3 regions of the Sorangium sp. So ce394 genome follow, and region 2 is predicted to be linked to each of the others. Evidence: riboswitches for the same ligand, from Rfam matches in the RefSeq annotation. Region 2 holds a riboswitch; each other region holds the start of a gene.
The links. A riboswitch is a leader RNA that binds a small molecule or an ion and turns the genes downstream of it on or off. The one in region 2 is predicted to bind cobalamin.

Region 1: linked by a shared signal. The riboswitch ahead of WMF33_RS02185 (energy-coupling factor ABC transporter permease) and the one ahead of WMF33_RS23225 (dockerin type I domain-containing protein) in region 2 are both predicted to bind cobalamin.
Region 3: linked by a shared signal. The riboswitch ahead of WMF33_RS07140 (TonB-dependent receptor) and the one ahead of WMF33_RS23225 (dockerin type I domain-containing protein) in region 2 are both predicted to bind cobalamin.

What each region holds. Positions count from the first base shown of each region.
Region 1 is NZ_CP150339.1:578,744-582,010, forward strand. It holds gene WMF33_RS02175 (CbiQ family ECF transporter T component) at 1-377, opposite strand, end outside; gene WMF33_RS02180 (hypothetical protein) at 367-723, opposite strand; gene WMF33_RS02185 (energy-coupling factor ABC transporter permease) at 720-1,454, opposite strand; cobalamin riboswitch at 1,532-1,735, opposite strand; gene WMF33_RS02190 (enoyl-CoA hydratase/isomerase family protein) at 2,911-3,267, opposite strand, start outside.
Region 2 is NZ_CP150339.1:6,326,601-6,329,867, reverse strand. It holds gene WMF33_RS23225 (dockerin type I domain-containing protein) at 1-1,390, opposite strand, end outside; cobalamin riboswitch at 1,638-1,845, opposite strand; gene WMF33_RS23220 (cytochrome c-type biogenesis protein) at 1,932-2,465, opposite strand; gene WMF33_RS23215 (SCO family protein) at 2,713-3,267, shown strand, end outside.
Region 3 is NZ_CP150339.1:1,948,433-1,951,699, forward strand. It holds gene typA (translational GTPase TypA) at 1-600, opposite strand, end outside; cobalamin riboswitch at 789-996, shown strand; gene WMF33_RS07140 (TonB-dependent receptor) at 1,230-3,267, shown strand, end outside.

The sequences.
Region 1 (3,267 bases), 5.7 Mb from region 2:
GCGGCGGCGCTCGAGAGCCACCGGAGCACCGCGGCGGCCGCGAGGACGCGCGCGGCGATGGCCGCGGCGCGGCGGGCGCCGTCGCGCGCGATCGCGTCGAGCGGGAACGGCGCGCCCGCGAGGAGCGGCTCGCCCGGGGTGAGCGCGAGCGCGAGGGCCGCGGCGACCCCTCCGAGCCACGCGGCGGGCGCGAAGGCGCGCAGGATGGCGCCGGCGGTCACGCCCTGGAGGGCGAGGGCCGCGCTCGCGACGGCGAGCAGCGCGGCCGGCGTCCAGGGCGAGCGCGCGCCCGCGGCGACGCAGCACGCGGCCACGGCGGCCCCGAGGCGGAGCCGGGGATCCACGTCGCGGAGCCGCGCGGGGGGGTCAATCCGCACGGAGCCCGTCGCCGCCGGGCTTGCCGGCGGGCTGGCCGGCGCGCTCCACGAAGAGCACGCGCGAGAAGTAGCCGATGGCGAAGCCGGCGAGGAGCCCTGCCCAGAGGAAGGCGAAGAGCAGGAGGTCGCCCTCGAGGCCCGCGAACAGCGGCCCCGTGTCGTGGCGGCCGGCGTCCTCGGCGACGCGGCGGACGACCGCCTCGTCGACCCCGTCCCACGAGGCGTCGCCGCACGCGGCGAGCCAGAGCGCGGCGGCGAGCCGCAGCGCGCTGGCGAGCCGCAGCGCCGCGGCGCGCGCGCCCCCCGCGAGCGCCGGCAGCGCGCGCTGCGCGGCCCGCCGCGTCACGACGCCCCCGCGGGGAGCGGGACGACCTGGAGCCGCTCGAGGATGTCGGGCCGCCGGGCGCGCAGGAAGACGAGCGCTCCCGCGGTCATGGCGCCCTCGAGCAAACCGAGCGGCAGCTGGGTGGGGACGAAGGCCAGGGCGACGCCGGTGAACATGGATCCCACCGACCCGTCGCCCGCGAGCCCGAGCGCGAGCTCGAGGGCCGTGGTCGCGTACGTGGCCCAGTCGGACGTCACGCCGGCCAGGAACCCCGCGACCCAGAGGCTCGCGCCGCAGCGCCGCGCGAGCCGGAAGACGAGGTATCCGGTGAACGCGCCCGCGATGCCCATCGACGCGACGTCGGCGCCGAGCGTGGTGAGCCCGCCGTGCGCGAGGAAGAGGGCCTGGATGAGGAGCGCCACCACGGTGACGAGGACGGTCATCCAGGGGCCGATGAGCACCGCGGCGAGCCCGGTGCCGCACGGGTGGGAGCAGGTCCCTGCGGTCGGCACCGGCACGGGCATGCACGAGATCGCGAAGACGGCGGCGGCGACGAGGCCGACGAACGGCTTGTAGAAGGCGTCGTCCCGGGTGCGGCGCCGGAGCAGGTGGAGGGCGACGGCGACGAAGGGCAGGGCGAGCGCGTTCCAGACGGCGCACCAGCCGAGCGGCAGGACGCCTTCCGCGAGGTGCATCGCGGCCGCGGGCCGGGGCGCGAGCAGCGTCGCGAGGAGCACGGCGGCGATGGACACAGCGCGGCCGTGAAGACCGATTTCGGCGCTCCGGGTGAAGTCCGCACCCGAACGCCACGAAGACATGCGCAAGCTGCACCTCGTGGGGGGCTCGGGTAGGTCTCCCGGCTGATGGGTTCAGGGGGCCTTTCTGGCTCCCAGCGCCGCGTCCACCTTCCCAGGCCTCTTCAGAGGCCCAGTGGTCTTTGGAGGCGGCTCCCCACTCACGGTGGCGGTACCGCGCCGGTTTCGCACCGGCTTCCCTGTTATGCCCAGAGGGCACCCGAGGTGTGGATTGTCAGATGGATGCTCGGTAGTCCCGTTTCGCGCCCGGCGTCAAGGACGTCGCGCCGCGGCCGCGGGGCAGGCGCTCGCCCTGCGGCGGCTGCCCCGCGACCGCGGCGCGCGCAGGCGCGTTCGCGGCGGCCGTCTGGCGGCGCGCGCTGGCGCGTTCGCGGCGGCCGTCTGGCGGCGCGCGCGGGCGCGTTCGCGGCGGCCGTCTGGCGGCGCGCGCGGGCGCGTTCGCGGCGGCCGTCTGGCGGCGCGCGCTGGCGCGTCTCACGCCGGAACGAGCTCCGTGATGAGCCGCGCGCGCGGGCTTCCGCCGTGGGCCGTCCAGCGCGTCGCGGGCCGCCGAGCGCTCCCGGCGTCCGGAGGTCCGGCGCGGCGGAGGGGCGCGCTGTACCGCGCCCGGCCTCACGGCATTGCGAGCGGCCGGTCAGCCGCTGCCGCGGTGTCCACCGCGTGTGGTGCCGTCCTGTCGAGCCGACAGGCTGCGCTGCGCGCGCTCGCGCCCTCCGGGGGCAACGTGGCTTCCGCGAAATTGACCGAGACGCACGCGGACAAGCTTCCTCGAAAAAGCTGCAAGCGATGTGCTTCTGTGGTTAAAGTCTCTTTACTTGTTCATCCCGGGATCGCCGCTCGCTCCCCGGGGCCCGCTCGGAGCGTGCGCCGCCCCGCGCGTGCGGCGCACGTTCCGGTGATTTTCTCGCCGCAGTGTGCTTTGTTCGTCCTGGCTCTTTACTTGTGAGCAAGTGTTCCGTGCCAGGCTCGCTTCGTCGCGGAGCCTGGCGTGAACGGCGGCGGGCTCTCGTGTTCTCTTTTCGAGGGCGCGGCGAGCGACTCCGCCGGACGCTGCTCCGGCGCGGGTATGCCCGGCTCGAACGCGCATTCGCGAAAATCGGCGATGTGCGCGCTGCGCTGTCACCTGGCTGTCATCGTGCGGGAGCAATTCGCTCATCCGCGTGCAGCGGTTGCACTTTGTTATCGACAACCTGCTTCCGGGTGCCACACTCCGATCACCGCATGCGCACCGGCGCGGTTTCCCCCCCCCGGCCCGGAGCGCGTGCGGGCTATCTCGAGCACCGCAGCGGACGTTCTCCGCGCCGCTGCGGTTTCCCTACCGCGGTCATGTCTGGCCCCCCTCCAGCATGACACGCGGTCTTTTTTTGGCTCTCCTGGCGCGCTGTTCGGCAACTCACTTTCCTGTGAACGCCGCCTGCGATTTCGCCAGGAACGCTTTCATTCCGAGCTGTTGGTCCTCGCTGCCGAAGAGCGCGGCGAATGCCTGCGCTTCCAGCTCGTTGGCGGCGGTGAGGTCGAGGCTCTCGCCGCGCAGCAGGACGCGCTTGGCGGCGGCGACGGCGAGCGGCCCGCGCGAGGCGATCTTGAGGGCGGTGTCGCGGGCGCGCGCGAGGAGCTCGGCCGCCGGGAAGACGGCGTTGACGAGGCCGATCGAGAGCGCCTGTTCGGCGGTGATCATGTCGCCTGAATAGATGAGCTCGCGCGCGCGGCCGGGGCCGACCCGCCGCAGCAGCCGCTGGGTGCCGCCGAA
Region 2 (3,267 bases):
ACGTCCCGTACCGCGCGAGGTGAATGTTGTAGTCGGCAGCGTTGATGCTCCCATCTCCATTGAAGTCGGCGTGCTGGTTGTACCCGGGGTTGCCCCGCTGGGTGCTCCACGACGCCGCCAGGATGTTGTAATCTGCGGTGTCCACGTCGCCGTCATTGTCGAGATCCGCGTCCGCGATGTTCCCGAAGCCGTCGCCGTCGGTGTCTCGCTGGTCCGCGTTCGCCGTGAGATACGCGTTGTCCGCGCCGTCCGGCACGCCGTCGCTGTCGGCGTCCGGCGCGCCGTCGGGGAAATAGAGCGTCACCTTCGGCGTCACCCCGATCTCCCAGAAATCCGAGGCGCTCCCGGCCGAGTAGCACTGCCCCGCGGGGGACGAGTACTCGTCGCCCGACGGGTTCCAGGCGATCGCCAGGGCGCTCGTGTGGCCGACGAACGCGATGGGCGACGTCGCGTTGTCGTCCTCGCACGCATCAGGCGTCAGCTCGAGGTACTGCGACGAGCTCCCCTCGTTCACCGGCGTCTGGCTGCCCCCGACGACGCTCGCGACCACGCTGGCGCGGATGAGCGCGGCATAGCCATTCTCGCTCGTGCCGCCGACGCCGAATGCGTCCCCGCCGCCCACGTGCAGGGCGCCGTCCCCGTCGAAGCCGAGCGCCGCCGCGTTCAGCACGTTGCTCGCCAGGAGCGAGCCCTCGCTGCCGCCGTAGACGTACGCGCTCGCCGTGCCGTCGATGACGTCCTGGATGTCGGCCGCCGCCCAGATCCTGAGCTCGCCGGTCCGGTTGGGCGAGGTCTGATAGCCGATCCCGGTGACGAGGTTGCCCGCGGAGTCCACCGCGATCCCCCCGGAGGCGCCCGGGATGCTCGTGATCAGCGGGATCTCCGCGATCTGCGGCGCGGTCAGATCGAGGGCGTAGACGCCGCTCGTGTAGCCGCTCGGCCCGCTCCAGCCGCCGTTGATGACGAGCGTGTCGTTACCGTACCAGGCCCCGTCGTAGTAGTTGACGTCGAGCTCGATCACGTCCCCGTGGCCGAGCAGGTCGGGCGGCGAGGTGACGCTGAGGATCGAGCTCGGGAACACGAGCAGCGGCGCCCCGTAGCCGACGCCGAGCGCGATCGTGCTGCCGTCCGGCGAGATGGCGAGGAAGCTCGGATCCATCGGCCCGTCGCTCAGCGTCGCGACGGGCACGTAGACGCTCGAGCCATAGTTTTTCTGGAGGTACAAGGTCTGATCGTTGGCGACGAGGAGCCGCCCGGCCAGCTCGTATCCATCGATCTCCTCGGATGTCGTCGGGAACCCGTCCAGGGCTATGGACCACCCGTCGGCGATGGCGGGTAGGTCGAATGTATACGACGTGTTCCCCGCGTACTCGTCGAAGGCGTCCGCCAAGGCCGGCGGCGAGAGCAGGAGGAGCGCTGCGGCGACAGAAGATGCAGAAATGCGCGCAGAGCCAGCCGCGACGCGCGGCGGCGCTGAACCTTGGGAGATGATCATCGGACCGACCCTTCGCCCCCGCGGGCGATTGCGAAAGAAAGCTCGGGGGACGGATCGGAACCGGGACGGCGCGTGCGTCAGCGCCAGCTCGGACCTCCCCGCCTCCCTCGAGGCTTCCAGGTCAAACCGGCGCGGGATGTCTCCCCGACGCAGGATGTTGGCAGGTCTTCGGGCTCGCGAGCGCTCCGGCTCTCGCCGGGTTCCTACGGTCCACCGCTTCCCAGCCCGAGGGCCAGTGCGCGTCGTGGAGATCGTTCTCGCTTACCGCTGCGGGGCAGCCCCGGATTCGCACCGGGTTCCCTTTTGAGCCCTGGGCCGAAGCCAAGGGCACCAACACGAGGCGCTACATATTGCGGTGCGGCGCGCAGGTCAAGCGAGATGTCGCGGAGGAAGCCGGACGAGGGGAGCGACTACCGCCTTACCAGCGGGGGCGTGCTCACGCGTCGCGCGCCCGGAGCTCGTCGTCGAGGCGCTCGTCATACTCGTCGCGAACGGCCCCCGCGGCGGCGCCGCTCGGCGGGGTTGGCTGCGCGGCGCCGCGCCTCCACGAGCGCAGCAGGGCGAAGACCCCGAGGAAGGTCGCCGCGATGCCCAGCATCAATGCCAGCGCGACCTTGCCGAGGACGCCGGACGAAGGCGCCGCGCGGAGGCGGTCGCCATAACGAACGACGAGGTCCTGTTCGATCGCGTCGGCGGCCTCTCCCCGGCGGAGGCGGGCGCGGATCTCGCGACGAAGATCGCTCGCCACCGGGGATTCGTGCACATCGAGCGTCTGATTCCAGCAACAAGGCGCGAGCAGGCGCGCCGCGAGCGCCTTCTCGCCGGGCGCGGGCGCCGAGTCGACGAGCTCGGTCGCGGCCTCGCTGGGCGTCGCCGGCTCGGCCCTGCCGCTGAGCGCGACGCCCGCGATGGCGGCGGCCAGCGCCGCCGCGCGGCGCCAGCGTGAGCTCCGCAGAAGCCGGAGACGCACGGGCGAGCTCACTGCGCGTGCGCCGTGCGGGGAACGGGCCGGGTCATCCGCGGACGCGCCGCGCTCTCGCTGGATCATGGTGAGACAGGCTAGCGCGACCGGCCGCAAGGGCCCTGCGACACGATGTCGCGCTCATCCCAGCGCCGCCACGGGCTCGCCAAAGGCCGCGATATCGCTGCATCGTTCGAGGGGATGCGACACCGTGACGCATTGCCCGCGCCTCCTTGCAACTCCTAATGTCGCGCGCATGCCAAACGAGGTTCTCTGCTCCACGTCTCCTGGGTCCTCCTCGGCCGGCGACGGAGCGCCGGCCCGCCGGCGCGGGCGGCTCCGGCCGGTGCGGATCGGGCTCTGGGTCTCTGCGCTCGCGGGGCTCGCCGTCTTCGGCGCGGTGTCGCGCGCGCGCGAGGCGCCCGCCTCGCCGCCCGTGCTCGGCGAGATGCCGGCGTTCTCGATGACGGACCAGGACGGCCGCCCCGTCACGCGGGAGTCGCTCCGCGGGCAGACGCTGATCGTCGACTTCTTCTATGCGAGCTGTCCCGTGTCGTGCCCGAGGCTCTCGGCGCAGATGGCGGCGTTCCAGGAGCGGCTGGCCCAGCGCGGCGAGGCGCGCGGACAGGCGCTCCCCATCCACCTCATCTCGATCACGCTGGACCCGGAGAACGATACACCCGACGTGCTGCGCTCGTACGCGGCGCGCTACAGCAGCGGCCGCGGCGCCTGGTCGTTCCTCTCCGGCCGGAGCGAGGAGCTGAACCGCGTCGTGGTGAAGGGGTTCAAGGTGCGCTTCGAGCGAGCCGAC
Region 3 (3,267 bases), 4.4 Mb from region 2:
CAGGTCCTTGGCCTCGTGCTCGAGCTCGCGCTTCGCCTGGCCGAACTTCGCGATCGCGTAGAGCGTCGAGAAGTCCATCTGCGCGTCGCTCGCCTCGAGATCGCAGAAGAGGTCGAACACCTCGGAGAGCACCTCGTGGGCGCGCGCGTCGCTCCGGTCGATCTTGTTGATGACCACGATGACCGGGAAGCCGCGCTGGAGGCACTTCGAGAGCACGAACCGCGTCTGCGGCAGCGGGCCCTCGGCGGCGTCGACGAGGAGCAGCGCCCCGTCGGCCATCATCAGGGTGCGCTCGACCTCGCCGCCGAAGTCGGAGTGGCCGGGCGTGTCGACGATGTTGATCTTGACCCCGCGGTACCGGATGCTGGTGTTCTTCGCGAGGATGGTGATGCCGCGCTCCCGCTCGAGGTCGTTCGAGTCCATGACCCGCTCGGCCACGACCTCGTTCTCTCGGAAGGCGCCCGACTGGCGGAGCATGTGATCGACGAGGGTCGTCTTCCCGTGGTCGACGTGGGCGACGATGGCGATGTTGCGGAGGTCGTTACGCGGCATATACGGCGGCGGCCGTGTAGCACGCGACCCACGGAGGAGCGAGCCCATCCTCGCCAGAGCCCGAACGTTCGGCCCGCGCGTGGACGTCGCGCGGCGAGCGCTCGCGTTCAGGTGGCGCGCGCGCGAGGCGGGCGCGAGCGCGGACAGGAGCCCGCGCGAGGCGGGCGCGTGGCGAGGGACGCGCGCGGAGCGGGCGAGGTGAGCGGGAGCGATTGACAGCCGGAGGCGCATCCTCCTAGGGTGCGCGCCGCGCTGGTGCCTGGGCGCTCGCTCAGGCTGAATAGGGAACCCGGTGAGATTCCGGGGCTGCCCCGCAGCGGTAAGCGAGAACGACCTCCACCCCATGCACTGGCCCGATGAGGGCTGGGAAGCGGTGGACAGTAGGAAGCCGGCCCGGCCGGAGCGCTCGCGAGCCCGAAGACCTGCCCGCGCCCGGCGACGGGGACACATCCGACGCCGGTTCGACCTGGGAGCCTCGAGGGAGGCGGCGAGGTCCGAGCCGGTGCAGCCCTGCGCACGTCCCGGATCCCGAGCCGCCCCCGCGTTGCCTTTCGGTCGCCCGCGGGGGCGAGAGGTCGGTCCAGGGCACCGCGCCGTGGGCGGCCTTTTTCCTCCTCGTGGAGCTCGATGCGAGCGGCCCGGCGCCGCTCCGCGCGATTGCGCGAAGGAGGACATGAATGCTGCGCGAGAACGTCACCAAGGGCCACGGACACCGCCATCGACTCCCTCGGATCGCCGCGCTGGCGATCCTGCTGTCCGCCGCGCGGCCAGCGCGGGCCCAGGGAGAGCCCATCGAGGTCACGGTGCACGCGGAGAAGCCGGGGAGCGAGGCCGCCTCGCGCGTCTCGGTCGGGCACCGCGAGCTCGAGCTCCGGCCGAGGCTCCGGCCGGGCGACCTCCTCGAGTCGGTCCCCGGGCTCTTCGCCGTGCAGCACGCCGGCGGCGGCAAGGCGAACCAGTACTTCCTGCGCGGCTTCGACGCCGACCACGGGACGGACGTCGCGTTCTTCGTCGACGGGGTGCCCGTCAACCTGGTCAGCCACGGCCACGGGCACGGCTTCACCGACCTCTACTTCATGATCCCGGAGCTCGTGATCGGGCTCGACGGCTACAAGGGGCCCTACTACGCGAGCATCGGCGATTTCGGCACCGCGGGTGCCGTCAACCTCCGCTTCGCCGAGACGCTCGACGAGAGCTCCGCGCAGCTCAGCGTGGGGCAGTACGGCATCCTGCGCGGCCTCGTGATCGCCTCGCCGGAGCTCGGCGACGACTGGCGCGCGGTGGCCGCGGCGGAGGTCTACCGGAACGACGGGCCGTTCCAGAGCCCGGAGCGGCTCAAGCGGTTCAACGTCTACCTGAGGGCGACGCGCGACCTCGGCAGCACCGGCAAGGTCCAGGCGACGTGGATGTCCTACGGCTCGACCTGGTACGGCTCCGGCCAGATCCCGGCGCGCGCCGTGTGCGGGGAGGGGGAGCAGGGCGGCCTGAACCCGCCGCCCTCCGCCTTCGGACAGCCGTGCATCGACCACTTCGGCGCGGTCGATCCGACCGAGGGCGGGGCGACCGCGCGGCACATGGCGTCGGTCTCCGCCTCGACCGCGTGGCGGGACGCCGACCTGAGCGCGATGGCTTACTTCCTGCGCTATCGCTTCACGCTGTACTCGAACTTCACGTTCTTCGCCGAGGATCCGGTGCACGGCGATGCGATCGAGCAGAACGACGACCGCACCGTGCTGGGCGCCGACCTCCGGTTCCGCAAGCAGATCGAGCACCGCGGGGCGAGGTTCACGACCTCGCTCGGCGCGCAGGTCCGCGCGGACGCGATCGACAAGTCGCTCCACCACGACGAGGCGCGCGAGCGGCTCGAGGAGCGGGATCGGACCCACGTCGACGAGGGCCAGATCGGCGTGTACGTCGAGCAGGACGCCCGGCTCCGGCGCTGGCTCCGCCTCGTGCTCGGCGTGCGCGGGCAGTGGATCGACGTCAACGTGGACGATCTGCGCGAGGACCTGGAGGGGATGGGGAGCAAGTCGAGCGGCGCGCGGGGGCAGATGCAGCTGCTCCCGAAGCTCTCGGCGGTCGTCTCGCCGGTGGGCGGGCTCGATCTCTTCGCCCACTACGGGCGCGGCTTCCACTCGAACGACGCGCGGGGCGCGGTGCTGGGCCGGGGGGCGGCGACGCTGATCACCCCGGCGAAGGGCTACGAGGTCGGCGCGAGGGTCGCGCCCGTGCGCGGCCTCTCGCTGAGCGCGGCCGGGTTCCTGCTCGACCTCGACTCCGAGCTGGTCTGGAGCGGCGACGCCGGCGTGACCGAGGCGTCGGGGGAGACGCGGCGCTACGGGATCGAGGTCGGCGCGCGTTACCGGCTCGGGAGCTGGCTCTTCGCCGACGTGGACGCGACCTTCACCCGCGCGCGCTTCCGCGCGAACGCCGGCAACGGGAGCGCGGTCGCGCTCGCGCCGACGCGGACGCTGACCGCGGGCATCGGGGTGCGCAGGGCGTTCGGCGCGCTCACGCCGTTCGCGGCGCTCCGGGTGAAGGCGATCGGCGCGCGGCCCGCGACCGAGGACGAGTCGCTCACCGCCGAGGGGTTCACGGTGGTCGACGCGAACGCGGGGCTCCGGTGGAGGAACGTCGAGGCGGCCGTGGACATCCAGAACCTCTTCGACGCGACGTGGCGCGAGGTGCAGTTCGCGAGCGACTCGAGGCTGCCGT